DNA from 3 places in the Aeromonas sp. FDAARGOS 1414 genome. Region 1 is predicted to be linked to each of the others. Evidence: predicted binding sites of a transcription regulator. Region 1 holds the regulator's gene; each other region holds the start of a gene.
The links. Region 1 encodes LexA, which represses DNA repair genes until DNA is damaged. Its sites were predicted from a motif close to ANCTGTNTNNNNANACAGNT; they were not measured.

Region 1 (4,332 bases):
CAGACGGCCGGTACGGGAGCGACCACCTTCGGTGAAGAACTCTACCGAGTAACCCTTGGCAAACAGCAGGTTGAGGTATTCCCGGAATACCGTGCTGTAGAGCGGGTTGCCCTTGAAGGTGCGGCGAATGAAGAAGGCGCCGCCGTGGCGGAAGATGGGGCCCGCCGGCCAGAAGTTGAGGTTGATGCCTGCCGCGATATGGGGTGGCACCATCCCCTGGTGGTAGATGACGTAGGAGAGCAGCAGGTAGTCCATGTGGCTGCGGTGGCAGGGAACGTAGACGATCTCGTGCCCTTCCTGCGCCAGCTGGCGTACCTTCTCGGCGCCATTGACCGACAAACCGCGGTAGAGCTTGTTCCACAGCCAGCCGAGGAAGCTCTCACCCAGGCGGATCAGCCGGTAAGAGAAGTTGGAGGCGATTTCGTCCATGTAGCCATGGGCACGCTTTTGCGCCTTCTCGAGGCTGATCCCCTCGCGCTGGGCCTCCTCTTCAATCGCCTGCTGGATCACCGCGGAGTCGAGCAACTGCTTGAACAGCAGGTTGCGGTTCGGCAGTTTCGGGCCGGTGGCAGCCAGCTGCTGGCGGCTGAAGTGGGTACGGGCCACTCGTGCCAGCTTGTGGGCGATGGCCTCGTCGGTGCCGTGTTTGTCGGCCATGTAGCGCAGGGAGAGGGGCGGCGAGAAGCGCACCAGATTCTCGCGACCCTTGAGGATCACGATAAGCGCCTTCTTCAGCCGGTTCGGCGCCAGGCTGCTGATGATGTTGAGGCCGGAGGCTTCTTCCCCTTCCCGACCCGGAGCGCGGCCCCAGAACAGGGTGACGGGCACCACCTGGATATCCAGCTCGGGATCCTGCTTGTGCAGATCCAGCAGCTGGTGGAACTCCTGCAGGAAGGGGAGCGGTTTGCTGCGTTTGCCAAACAGGGGAGGCGGACGGTCCAGACAGACATAGCGCGGCAGCAGCTGGCCGTTCAGTTCCAGCGGCGTGAAGGGGCCGGGCAGACCGAGATCCTCGCAGCACTGCTGCAGGGTCATCAGGTCGGTGATCGAACTGGTTTTCAGGGCATAGACGATGGGTCTGGCCGGATCCAGATTGAGTTCTGTGATGGGATTTTCCGGCAGGCTCTTGTGATTGACCAAGCCGCTGACCGGCCATTGCAAGATGGCTCTGGAAATCTTCTGTCCTAGGGACATGTGCGTCTGCTCTCCAAAAAAATGCGGCGTGAGCATAGCAAATCGACAGCCCCTTGTCGCCGAGAGGTACGATGAGTCGGCTGCGCAGGATCAAAACAGCAGTAAATGAGGGGTCTGTTGCGACAAATGTCAGCTGCGCCTTGCCTTGGCCACTGCACTGTATATACTGCCAGTGTGCTGTATAAAAAGACAGGTGCCAATTCTATGAAACCCCTTACCCCCCGCCAGGCCGAAGTGCTGGAGCTGATCAAGGTGAACATGAGCGAGACCGGTATGCCGCCGACTCGTGCCGAGATTGCCCAGAAGCTTGGTTTCAAGTCGGCCAATGCGGCCGAAGAACATCTGAAGGCCCTGGCCAAAAAAGGGGTCATCGAGATCATGCCGGGCACGTCCCGCGGCATTCGCCTGTTGCTCGAAGAGGAAGAGGTGCTGGAAGAGAGCGGTCTGCCGCTCATCGGCAAGGTTGCCGCCGGTGAACCTATCCTGGCTCAGGAGCATATCGAGAGCCACTATCAGGTGGATCCCGCCCTGTTCCACCCGCGCGCAGATTTTCTGCTGCGGGTGCAGGGGATGAGCATGAAGAACATCGGTATTCTGGATGGCGATCTGCTGGCGGTGCACAAGACCCAGGAGGTGCGCAACGGTCAGGTGGTGGTCGCCCGTCTCGATGAGGATGTCACCGTCAAGCGCTTCCAGCGCAAGGGCAGTCAGGTATGGCTGCTGCCGGAAAATGAAGAGCTCTCCCCCATCGAGGTGGATCTTTCCTGCCAGCAGCTCACCATCGAAGGACTGGCTGTCGGGGTGATCCGCAACGCCGACTGGATGTAATTATCCCCGCCAACTGCGTTTGTCACACGGCCTCCTTCGGGAGGCCGTGCTGTTTCTGGCGCACTTTCCCTGTCATATCAAACAGATCATCGGCTGCGGCATTTTTGTCCTGTGCGACCGGCTACCAATCATCCATTTCAGATATATGCTCAGATCAGTGCCCTGTCGCTGAGACAGGGCTTGGCACCTCCCTCTGACCATCACAATGTGTCGGTACGGGAGGGCCGGTAACAACGAGAATCGGGCAGTGCACCTTCACGGGATATGAAGGGGGAGTGGGGAGATCCCGAGCCTTGTCGGGCAAAGGGGACCACTCGTAATGGTTGCAGATAGTCGTGACGGGCCTGTTCCCAGTTCAGGCCGACGAAGCAACATGACCTGTCGGTCAAGGAGGACTGGTATGGCATCAAGATCGCCATGGGATTCAGAGGCTGGGGTTGCGCCAGCGGAATCGTCAATCACCCGTTTTGTCAAAGGTAGCCGGATGACCTGGTTTTACGGTCTCTGGCTGCACCATCGTGGTTCGCACTGGACGCTCTGGCTGGGATGCCCGAAAGAGAAGGTGGTGCGTCTGGTGCTGCTGTTCAAACGGGGTCACGGTGATCGCCAGGGGGAAGAGGGCTGGCTGGCCCCCGTGATTCCCATCGGCGTGCGGGCCATCGGCAAGATGTTGCAGCAGGGGCGTAACGCTCGCCCCTGAGCAGAAGAGACCAACAAATCCATCCATAACCGGCCCCCGAGGGGGCCGGTTTTTTTATGGCCGCAACTGGCGATTAATTATGCCAAATGGTCGACTCCTGACAGGGCGTTGCACAAGGTTGAACCACCTTGGCGGCTCGCTGGGGTACAATGCCCCCCTCTTGTCCGGTCACTGCTGGCCATCTGCCTCGAACTGAAAGGGTCTCTTGTTATGATGAAGCTCCGCTATCCCCTGCTCTTTCTGCTGCTGACTGCCTGTCTGATCCTGGTGTTCTACGCCACGCAGCCAGAGCAGCCGGAACAGGCCGACTACTATCCAGCGGGGCGGGACATCAATGATTTCGCCTTTACCGATGCGGACAACCAGCCGTTCACTCCTGCCAACCTGAAGGGGCACTGGACCTTCCTGTTTGTCGGTTACACCTTCTGCCCCGATATCTGCCCCACCACGCTGGCAGATATGCGCTCCGTCTATGACCAGCTGAAGAAGATGGCGCCCGACAGTCAGGTGGTGTTTATCTCGGCGGATCCCCAGCGTGACGATATTCCACGCCTCAAGACCTATACCGCCTTCTTCAATCCCGAGTTCAAGGCGGCCACTGCCCCCCACGACAAGCTGTTCCCGTTCGTGCGCAATCTGGGGCTCATCTACTCCATCGCCAATCAGGGGGAGAAGGATTACCTGATCGATCATTCCGCCTCCATCGTGCTCATCAATCCCAAGGGCAAGCTGCAGGCGGTATTCCGTCCGCAGGTGGCGCCGGGTCAGGTGCCCAGAGTGCAGATGGCCACCATGCTCTCTGACTTCTCCCGCATCCTGAAGCTGACAGGCCACTGAGCGTGACCCCAGCTGTTGCCCCCTGGTGGCGAGATCCCTCTCGCCACCGCGCTGTGTTTGCGCTCGCCCTGCCCATGGTTTTCTCCAATATCACCACCCCCTTGCTGGGGCTGGTGGACACCTGGGTGAGCGGTCATCTCGGTCAGGCCTGGTTTCTGGGGGGCGTTTCGGTCGGTGCGACCCTGATCAACCTCATCTTCTGGCTGCTCGGCTTTTTGCGGATGTCGACCACCGGCCTGACGGCGCAGGCGCACGGCGCAGCTGATGGTCGTGCCCAGCTCGATACCCTGCTGCGGGCGCTGGGGCTGGCCATTGCTCTCGGTCTGGCGCTGCTGTTGTTGCTCTTCCCCCTGTTGCCACGACTGATCGCCCTGAGTGGCGGCTCGCCCGAGGTGCAGCTTTATGCGGGCCAATATGTGGCGGTGCGGATCTGGAGCGCCCCGGCGGCGCTCTGCAATCTGGTGGTCATGGGCTGGCTGTTGGGGATGCAGGATGCCCGCAGCCCCATGGTGATGCTGATCCTCACCAATCTGGTCAACATGGCGCTCGATGCCCTGTTTGTGCTGGGGCTCGGCTGGCAGGTGCGGGGAGTGGCGGCGGCCTCGGTCATGGCGGACTACTGCGCGCTGGCGGCCGGGATCTGGCTGGTACGCCGTCAGCTGCGGCAACTGGCGCCGACGGTGTGGCAGGATGGTTGGCAGCGCTGGCGGCAGCTTGCGCCCATGGTGCGGTTGCTCGGCCTCAACCGCGATATCTTCCTGCGCTCCCTCTGT
Region 2 (4,332 bases), 550 kb from region 1:
AAACACTTTCAGTAACCACCAATATTAACAACAAGGCAACGCGAAAACACAAACAAAGCTAATGTTTAACAATTAAAAAACAATAAGCTTCAATTTATTCTCGCTCATTATGACCGGGTTTTTATATCACCTTTATTTGATTGAAATCAATGTAAAAGGACCCGCCATACATGGCTTTCAAAGCCATGTTTAATCTATTTCACGATTATTGAAGCGAGCCAGATCACAAAAGATGATAATGCGTAAAATATTGATTTAAATCAATTTAAGAATTTAACATCCGGCCACCCCATTTAATTTGAAAAATGTCGATGACGCGCCTTTTTCCATGTTATCCAGGTCAGGCGAACTGATTCGAAAACTCAATTTAAAACTACAAACAATGCATACTCATGCGAACCAATTTCATCAATCACTACATTAGATAAACTAATTTGAAGGTTGCAATTTTTCTTGTTTGCCCGGGCCGATACGAGCTCCTACAATGCGCCTCGCAGTGAGGGCATACCCTTGGATACAGGCCGGTTAATCAGGGTTCACGGTACGTATTCGACCATCAATTTGAACCTGTCTATTGGAATCGAAGATGAAAAAGTTTGTTGCTAAAACCATCCGTTACTACAAGCTTTCCTTTGTTCAGCTCTATCAACTGAACCGACTCTGAGAGCTCGCGACGGCTCACCTGTTTATTTTCCGGTCTGTGTCCAGACGCACTCACTGTCTGTGAACATCCATCCTGAATTGTCTTTGCCCACCGCATCCGCCGTGGGCTTTTTTTTGCCCGGATAACAAAAAACCGCCTTTGACGGCGGTTTCATGTTCAAACGACTGTTTTTACTTCTCATCTGGTCGCTGAAGACCGAAATGAGCGTAGGCTCGTGTGGTCGCAATCCGTCCTCTGGGTGTACGTTGCAGATACCCTTGCTGGATCAGATAAGGCTCAAGCACATCTTCGATAGTATCTTTCTCTTCCCCGATCGCGGCGGCCAGATTATCGAGACCCACCGGCCCCCCCATAAACTTGTCTATGACAGCCAACAATAACTTGCGGTCCATGAAGTCAAAACCTTCGTTATCGACATCCAGCATGTCCATGGCGCGGGCCGCGATGGGGCCATCGATCCGGCCATCGGATTTGACCTGGGCGAAGTCACGCACTCGTCTTAACAAACGGTTAGCAATCCGCGGCGTACCGCGAGAGCGACGGGCGACCTCAATGGCACCATCTTCCGTCATGTCGAGCCCCAGACAACGGGCACTGCGGGAGACGATATCGGTCAGGTCCTTGACGTTGTAAAACTCCAGCCGCTGGACGATGCCGAAGCGATCCCGCAGCGGGCTGGTGAGTGAACCGGCCCGGGTGGTAGCGCCAATCAGGGTAAAGGGAGGCAGATCCAGCTTGATGGAGCGAGCCGCTGGTCCCTCCCCGATCATGATGTCGAGCTGGTAATCCTCCATCGCCGGATAGAGCACCTCTTCCACCACCGGGCTGAGACGGTGGATCTCGTCGATGAACAACACATCGTTCGGTTCAAGGTTGGTGAGCAGCGCCGCCAGATCCCCCGCTTTCTCCAGCACCGGGCCGGAGGTGGTCTTGATATTGACACCCATCTCGTTGGCGACGATGTTGGCGAGGGTGGTCTTACCCAAGCCTGGCGGACCGAAGATCAGCAGGTGATCGAGCGCTTCACCCCGCTGACGGGCCGCTTCGATAAAGATCTCCATCTGCTCGCAGACGGTATCCTGACCGGTGTAATCAGCCAGCTTCTTGGGGCGGATAGCCCGGTCAATAATGTCATCCTCACGGGCGGCACTGGCCGAAATGAGGCGGTCTGCTTCAATCATCAACTACCTCATACCAGGCTACGCAGGGATTCACGGATGATATCTTCCACCGACATCCCCTCTTTGGCGATCTTGCTGACAATCTGGCTCGCCTGCTGCGGCTTGTAACCGAGGGCCACCAGCGCACTGGCCGCCTCTTCGGTCACATCCGGTGCCCGCAATTCTGGCTCACTGGCTGGCAGGGTGACCATGGCCGGGGAGAAGAGGTCGTGACTGACCCAGCCCTTGAGGCGATCCTTCATCTCCACCACCAGACGCTCGGCGGTCTTCTTGCCGACTCCAGGCAGTTTGACCAAAGAGCTTATCTCTTCACGTTCGACACTCAGCACGAATTGGGTAGCTGTCATGCCGGAGAGAATAGCCAGCGCCAGCTTGGGGCCGACTCCGTTGGTCTTGATCAGCTCGCGGAACAGCGCCCGCTCCTGTTTGTGGTTAAAACCATAGAGCAACTGGGCATCTTCCCGCACCACGAAGTGAGTGTGGATGGTCGCCTCCTTGCCGATCTCCGGCAAATCATAGAAGCAGCTCATCGGCATATGAACCTCGTAACCAACCCCGCCTACTTCCAGCAAGACCTCGGGGGGCTGCTTCTCAATGACAATGCCTCTCAAGCGACCAATCACGGCTCTCTCCTCACCAATACAGCTATTCGCAAATTGGCTCATAGCATAAAGAATAACTGGATAAGTATCCAGCATAGGGCAGCAACCCTCTGGTATCCGGAGAAGCTTTTTCGCAAATTGGCCACCATGCTTGATCTGGTTCAGCCTGCGTGTACGGGATGTTTCTGCACCGTACCGGACTCCGACTGGGCATGAGCCACTACACTAAATCCGTTCGGAACCGAAATTGATGCCAATGCAGATACCAAGGAAGGCCATCATATGAAAATTGTTACCACCGCCAATCTGGGTCTTGCCATCTTGCTCGGCTGCACGCTGGGGATGGGGGTCGTGGGCTGGTATGGCAGCCAGCGGCTGGCCGGTCTGCTCACCTATGTGTTGGGAAGCGCCTGGCAGACCGCCGATGGCGCCATGGAAGGCTCCATCGAACTGGGCAATCAACAGTTACAGATTCAGAAGATGCAAAACGGCACCCCGCTCAATCGCACCGAGCTTGATGCCGCCAAGGCGGCGACCGATGATGCGCTGGCCCGGGTCAGCCAGGGTCAGCTCATTGATGGCGCAGTCCTGGCCACTATGGAGCAGCAGAAGCTGGCCTATCAACAACAACAAGAGAAGCTGTTGACGCTCTATCACGCCTATACCGAGGTGGATCAGGCCCTGCATCACAACGCCGAGCTGATGGCACGACTCTCGACCCAGCTGGAGGTGATTGGCGATGGGGCGGTAGAGGTGCTGACCCAGGCCCCCGACCAGACCATCAGCTGGAACAGCGGCCTCTCCACCCGCTGGGAAGCGGCCGACGGGGGAATGGAGTCCAATATCGGCTTTTTGCGCCAGCTCTATGCGCTGGAGAAGATGCGCAGACAAGGGGTAACGGAGGCGATCAAGGTCGAGCTGAAAGAGGCGACCGATTTCTATCACGAAGCGATCGACAGCATGCTCGGTACCGGGCTGTTCGATATCGAGGGAACCGGCGAATTTGCCGGCAAGCCGCTGGCGACACAGTATCGCACCCTGTTGGCCCGACATCAGCAGCTGATGGGGCAGTGGATCGAGGCGCTCGGCAGCTATCAGGCCCAGCAGGCTCTCTATGAGGCCAGTGCCGACCAGCTACAGCAACAACTGGTTGCCATCGAGGCGAGCGGTGATGCCACCGTCGAGGATCAGGTAGTCCAGCTCAACGGCATCATCAGCCAAACCCGCACCCTGCTGCTGGGCGGCCTGTTGCTTAGCCTGATCATGGTCACCCTCTGTGGCTTCTGGCTGACCCGCAAGCTGGTCACCCCGCTGCTGCAAGTGGACAAACGGATGCAGGATATCGCCGCCGGCGAGGGGGATCTCAACGCCCGCATCAACCTGCTGCGGGATGATGAGATAGGCTCGCTGGCCAACAGCGTGGATCGCTTCATCGAGAAATTGCAGAAGATGATCAGCTCCACCATGGACAACAACCGGCACATCAGCGAACACGTTCACACCTCGGTCAACCGGGTGGAGGCGATCAGCCAGAGCAGCCGCCAGACCGCCGAACATGCGCTGGCCCTGCATCACGACAGTGAACAAATGGTACAAGTCGCTACCGGTATTTCTGACAACTGCAGCATGGCGGCCCACAATGCCAACGAGGTGCGCCAGCTAACCACCGAAAGTAGCCAATATGTCGCCTCTGCCAGTGCGGGCATGCAGCGGGTGGTGCAGGAGGTGGGCGAGTGCGCCATCGCCATCAACGCCCTCAAGGAGCAGGCGGGCCAGATCGGCCAGATCATCTCCACCATCAGCGAAATCTCGGAGCAGACCAACCTGCTGGCCCTCAATGCGGCTATCGAAGCAGCCCGCGCGGGGGAGATGGGACGTGGCTTTG
Region 3 (4,332 bases), 2.0 Mb from region 1:
CCGGGTATCATCGCTAGGGCAGACCAGCCGGATGCCCGCCTGCTCACTGTAGTAAGGGGCTCGTTCATCAAAGGGGCTGGTTCGCACGAACAGGTGCACCCGCTGGCAACACATCCCCTCGGCCCGCAGCTTCTCGGCTGCGCGAGCCATAAAGCCTGACAACGCTTGGGCCATTTCTCCACGGTCAGTCACTCGCTCACCAAAGGAACGGCTCGAGAGGATCTGCAGCTTCGCCGCCGGTTCAACGGTCAGCTCCGCGCAAGGCAGGCCACGCAGCTCCTGTACGATCCGCTCGACCACCACGCCGTATTGGGCGCGCAACCCTTTGGCATCACTGGCCACCAGGTCTGCCACGGTGTTGATGCCTTGTGCCACCAACTTGGCCCCCAAGCGCCGCCCGATGCCCCACACCTCATCCACCGGGGTGATGGCCATCAGCCGGGTGCGTCGCGGCTCGTCACGCAAGTCCACGACACCACCTGTGGCAGGCCACTTCTTGGCGGCATAGTTGGCCAGCTTGGCGAGGGTCTTGGTTGGGCCAATCCCGACCCCTACCGTTAGGCCGGTCCACTGCCACACTCGCTGCCGGATCTGTTGCCCATAGGCTGTCAGGTCCCCGGCAAACGACTCCGACAACGCCATGAACGCTTCATCGATGGAGTAGACCTCAAGCTCAGGGGCCATGGTCTCCAACGTGCTCATCACCCGGCCCGACATATCGCCATAGAGCGCGTAGTTGGAGCTGAATGCCACACCGCCATGCGCCTCGAACTGCTCGCGGATCTTGAAGTAGGGCCCGGCCATCTTGATACCCAGCGCCTTGGCTTCGGGGCTGCGCGACACCACGCATCCATCGTTGTTGGAGAGCACCACGATCGGGCGGCCACGCAACTCAGGGCGAAACAGCCGCTCACAGCTGGCGTAGAAGTTGTTTACATCAACGAGCGCTATAGCCATCACGCTGCCTCAGATTGCCAATCACATGGGTGACCACTCCGAACAACTCCAGGGAGAGGCTCATACAAGGGTCGATAGGCGCGAACGCCGGATTGGCTGGCAACAGCCGCAACCTCGGCTTGAGCTGCAAGGTCTTTACCGTGAAGCCGCCATCGAGTAGTGCAATCACCACATCACCATGGCGCGGGGTGAGGCTCTTATCGACCACCAGCAAGTCACCGGGAAAGATGCCGACCCCGGTCATGCTCTCCCCCTCGGCACGCAGATAGAAGGTTGCTGCAGGGTGGGCCACGCAGTGGGTGTTGAGGTCCAACTTCCCTTCCAGATAGTCGCTGGCTGGGCTGGGAAAGCCGCAAGAGGCGCGGTGCAAAAACAGCGGGATGGTCACCTCGGCGGGTGATGGGTCTGGGGTTAACAACTTCATGGCAACAACACCTGTATTTATATACAGCCATTATAGCGCACCACCTTTGAACCAGCGCAAGTCCTCATCCACAGATGTATGAATCACACGCACACCCACAGTTCCAATGCTTCCACCAACAAAAGGGCATAGCAGGAAAAGCTCACCGCGTGCTAATTTTTGCTTTCTGACTAGGAACTCCGCAGATAATACCGTCAAGGCAGAATGTGGTTTCCCAGCCTAACGTGGCATGTTCATTTCCATTTGTGATAGCTGTTAGGAGGCATTTCCATAGATATAAAGGAATCCTGCAGCCAACATTTCACCTTCGAGATGCTGTTTCACTGTGGTGAAACTTGGCAACGCATCCAATGCCCAAACTTGCCTGCACAAACCGAGAGTTGGCTGGCCTACCGTAAACTGGCAACGCATATTCTCGATCCGCTGGTAGAAACATTTGGCCACCCATTGCTGACCTATGGGTTTTGTGGGGTAACACTGCGCAAAGCTATTCTTTCCAACGCCTCCCCCGGTATAGCCCCCACACTGGACCAACATGCGGCCTGTGAACTCAATCAGCGAGGAAACGTTATCTGTCCTCGGCAAGGGGCCGCGGTTGATCTGATATACCCAGGGAAGAACAGCTATCAGGTAGCCCTTTGGTTGGCGCAACACACCCCGTTTGATCGTCTCTATCTCTATGGCGCAGACCGGCCACTGCATATCAGCTATGGGCCCGAGCAAAACCGCGCCTTGGTCGAACTCACCACTCACCATGAAAGACGAATGCCCAAGCGGCTGACACTCACCCAACTCAAAGGAATGTGCTGATGCTGACCCCCGAGCGCTTCACGCAACTGGTCGCTGCCCTGCCATACAAAAAAGTGCTGCCCGACGCGGTCTATCTGCACAAAGAGACCCTGGCCACAACCAGCCCACAGCTCTACCGCTTTGTCTGTGCGGTGGCACAAGCGCTCAAACTGCCGGAGTGTGAATGGGATCTGGTGAAGTTGGCAAAGCAGGACTTTAGGCTGTCCCTGCTCAGCTACCCCACCTTCTTCGAAGAGGCCTACCCCAGCCTCAAGCAGAGCGTGACCGTTGACCTGGCCAAACTAAGCCATACCGTTACCCGCTACGACAGCCAGGACAATCCCCCCATTCTGCATCGCAAAGAGTGCATGCTGACCCCCGATCACCCACAGGCAGAGAGCTGTCGCCAGATCACCGAAGAGGGGGAGTTGGCGGGACTTTACGATCATCCCCGCATGATTGGCTTCAAAGCCTCGTGGGAACGGCTTATCGCAAGACACGGCTACCAACTGGTTGATGGGCGCCTGTTTCGCATCTCCGCCCTGCCGCCCGAAGAGGGTGGCCCACAAATTGATCGCCATAAAACCGCGCTGGTTCGTCATGAACTCTCGGCCCCCATGAAGATGCTGGCACGCCATGGTTATCTCAACGGCGACTATGCGCTGTTTGATTACGGTTGCGGCCGAGGGGATGACCTGCGGGAACTCGAAGCACACGGTATTGACGCGCTGGGCTGGGACCCGAACTTTCGCCCGGATGGCGAGAAGGTGGTCTCCCATCTGGTCAATCTCGGTTTTGTGATCAACGTGATTGAGGATCAAGATGAGCGAATGGAGGCACTGCTCGGCGCCTGGGAGCTGACCCAAACCCTGCTGGTCGTCTCGGCCATGCTGGCCAACGACAGCTTTATTGCCCAGTTCACCCCTTATAAAGATGGCATCATCACCTCGCGCAACACCTTTCAGCGCTACTACAACCAAAGCGAGCTCAAGCACTACATAGACAAAACACTGGATGAAAATGCCATCGCCGTTGGGCCCGGCATCTTTTACGTGTTCAAAGACAAGCTCGAAGAGCAACGCTTTTTGGCACAGCGTCAACGCCGAAGCCACAGCTGGCAGCAGCTGACCTCGCCCACCCCCAACCATCAGGCCGCAGCAGCACTACTGATCACTCGTCATCAAACGCTGTTTGAAGCCTTCTGGCAGCGGGCGCTGACCCTTGGGCGAATCCCGGCCAATGACGAGTTTGAACAAAGCGACGAGTTAAGAGATATAGCAGGCAGTCATCGCAAAGCCATGACCCTGCTTGGCCAGCATTTTGACCTTGCCCAGTTAAAGCAGGCCGAGCTGGAGCGGCAGCAAGATTTGCTGGTCTACCTGGCGCTCAACCTGTTTGGCAAACGCCAAGCCTATACCCAGTACCCCAGCGAGCTGCAGCGGGATATCAAAGCCTTTTTCGGTGGCAACCCGCAGGCACAGCAGGCAGCCAAAACGCTGCTCTACCAGATTGCGGATATCGCCCTCATCAACCAGGCCTGCGAGCTGGCCCATCAACAGCTACCCAACAGCCTGCTCTATCCTGGCCATTCACTGCTACTGTACAAATGCTTTGTTGCGCAATTACCGCCTCTGCTGCGTGTCTACCTCGGCGCGGCCTGCCAGCTCTACGGTGACTTGACCGATATCGACGTGATCAAGCTGCACATCCACTCCGGCAAGGTGAGTCTGATGGGGTATGACGACTTCAGCAAACCCATTCCCCATCTGGTGGAGCGGGTCAAGATCAAGATGGCCGAGCAGGAGGTCGACTTCTTTGACTACATCAATGAGCAGACCCGGCCACCACTGCTCAACAAAAGCTATCTGATGGCACCGGATGATCCGAGCTTCAAGGCACAACGAGCACTGGAGCAAAGATTAAGCAAGTTACTAGCAATAGACTTGGCTCAGGACCTCAACCTGAGCGGCTCCCAATTTAACAGTGCATTAGATCATGCTGATATGAAAATCATAGGTTACCGAATACATCGAGGCAAAAAACGTTAATTGATAAACAATGAGGCATCAAAATCAAATACATCAATGAGCTGGCGCTGAACACCAATTCCTTTATCTATCATAATATCTGCCAGTTGCTCACCATCAATCAGAATAATAGGC

Region 2: a site for LexA is predicted at 2,523-2,542, ahead of ruvA (Holliday junction branch migration protein RuvA). Genes of this name have one in related genera too.
Region 3: a site for LexA is predicted at 1,391-1,410, ahead of umuD (translesion error-prone DNA polymerase V autoproteolytic subunit). Genes of this name have one in related genera too.

Annotation. Positions count from the first base shown of each region.
Region 1 is NZ_CP077210.1:3,522,679-3,527,010, reverse strand. Features, by position in the region: gene plsB (glycerol-3-phosphate 1-O-acyltransferase PlsB) at 1-1,194, opposite strand, end outside; gene lexA (transcriptional repressor LexA) at 1,399-2,022, shown strand; gene I6L44_RS15925 (hypothetical protein) at 2,507-2,722, shown strand; gene I6L44_RS15920 (SCO family protein) at 2,933-3,559, shown strand; gene I6L44_RS15915 (MATE family efflux transporter) at 3,634-4,332, shown strand, end outside.
Region 2 is NZ_CP077210.1:2,967,687-2,972,018, forward strand. Features, by position in the region: gene ruvB (Holliday junction branch migration DNA helicase RuvB) at 835-1,845, opposite strand; gene ruvA (Holliday junction branch migration protein RuvA) at 1,854-2,468, opposite strand; gene I6L44_RS13285 (methyl-accepting chemotaxis protein) at 2,730-4,332, shown strand, end outside.
Region 3 is NZ_CP077210.1:1,037,779-1,042,110, reverse strand. Features, by position in the region: gene umuC (translesion error-prone DNA polymerase V subunit UmuC) at 1-957, opposite strand, end outside; gene umuD (translesion error-prone DNA polymerase V autoproteolytic subunit) at 938-1,381, opposite strand; gene I6L44_RS04650 (hypothetical protein) at 1,742-2,191, shown strand; gene I6L44_RS04645 (DNA phosphorothioation-associated putative methyltransferase) at 2,191-4,218, shown strand; gene I6L44_RS04640 (restriction endonuclease) at 4,215-4,332, opposite strand, start outside.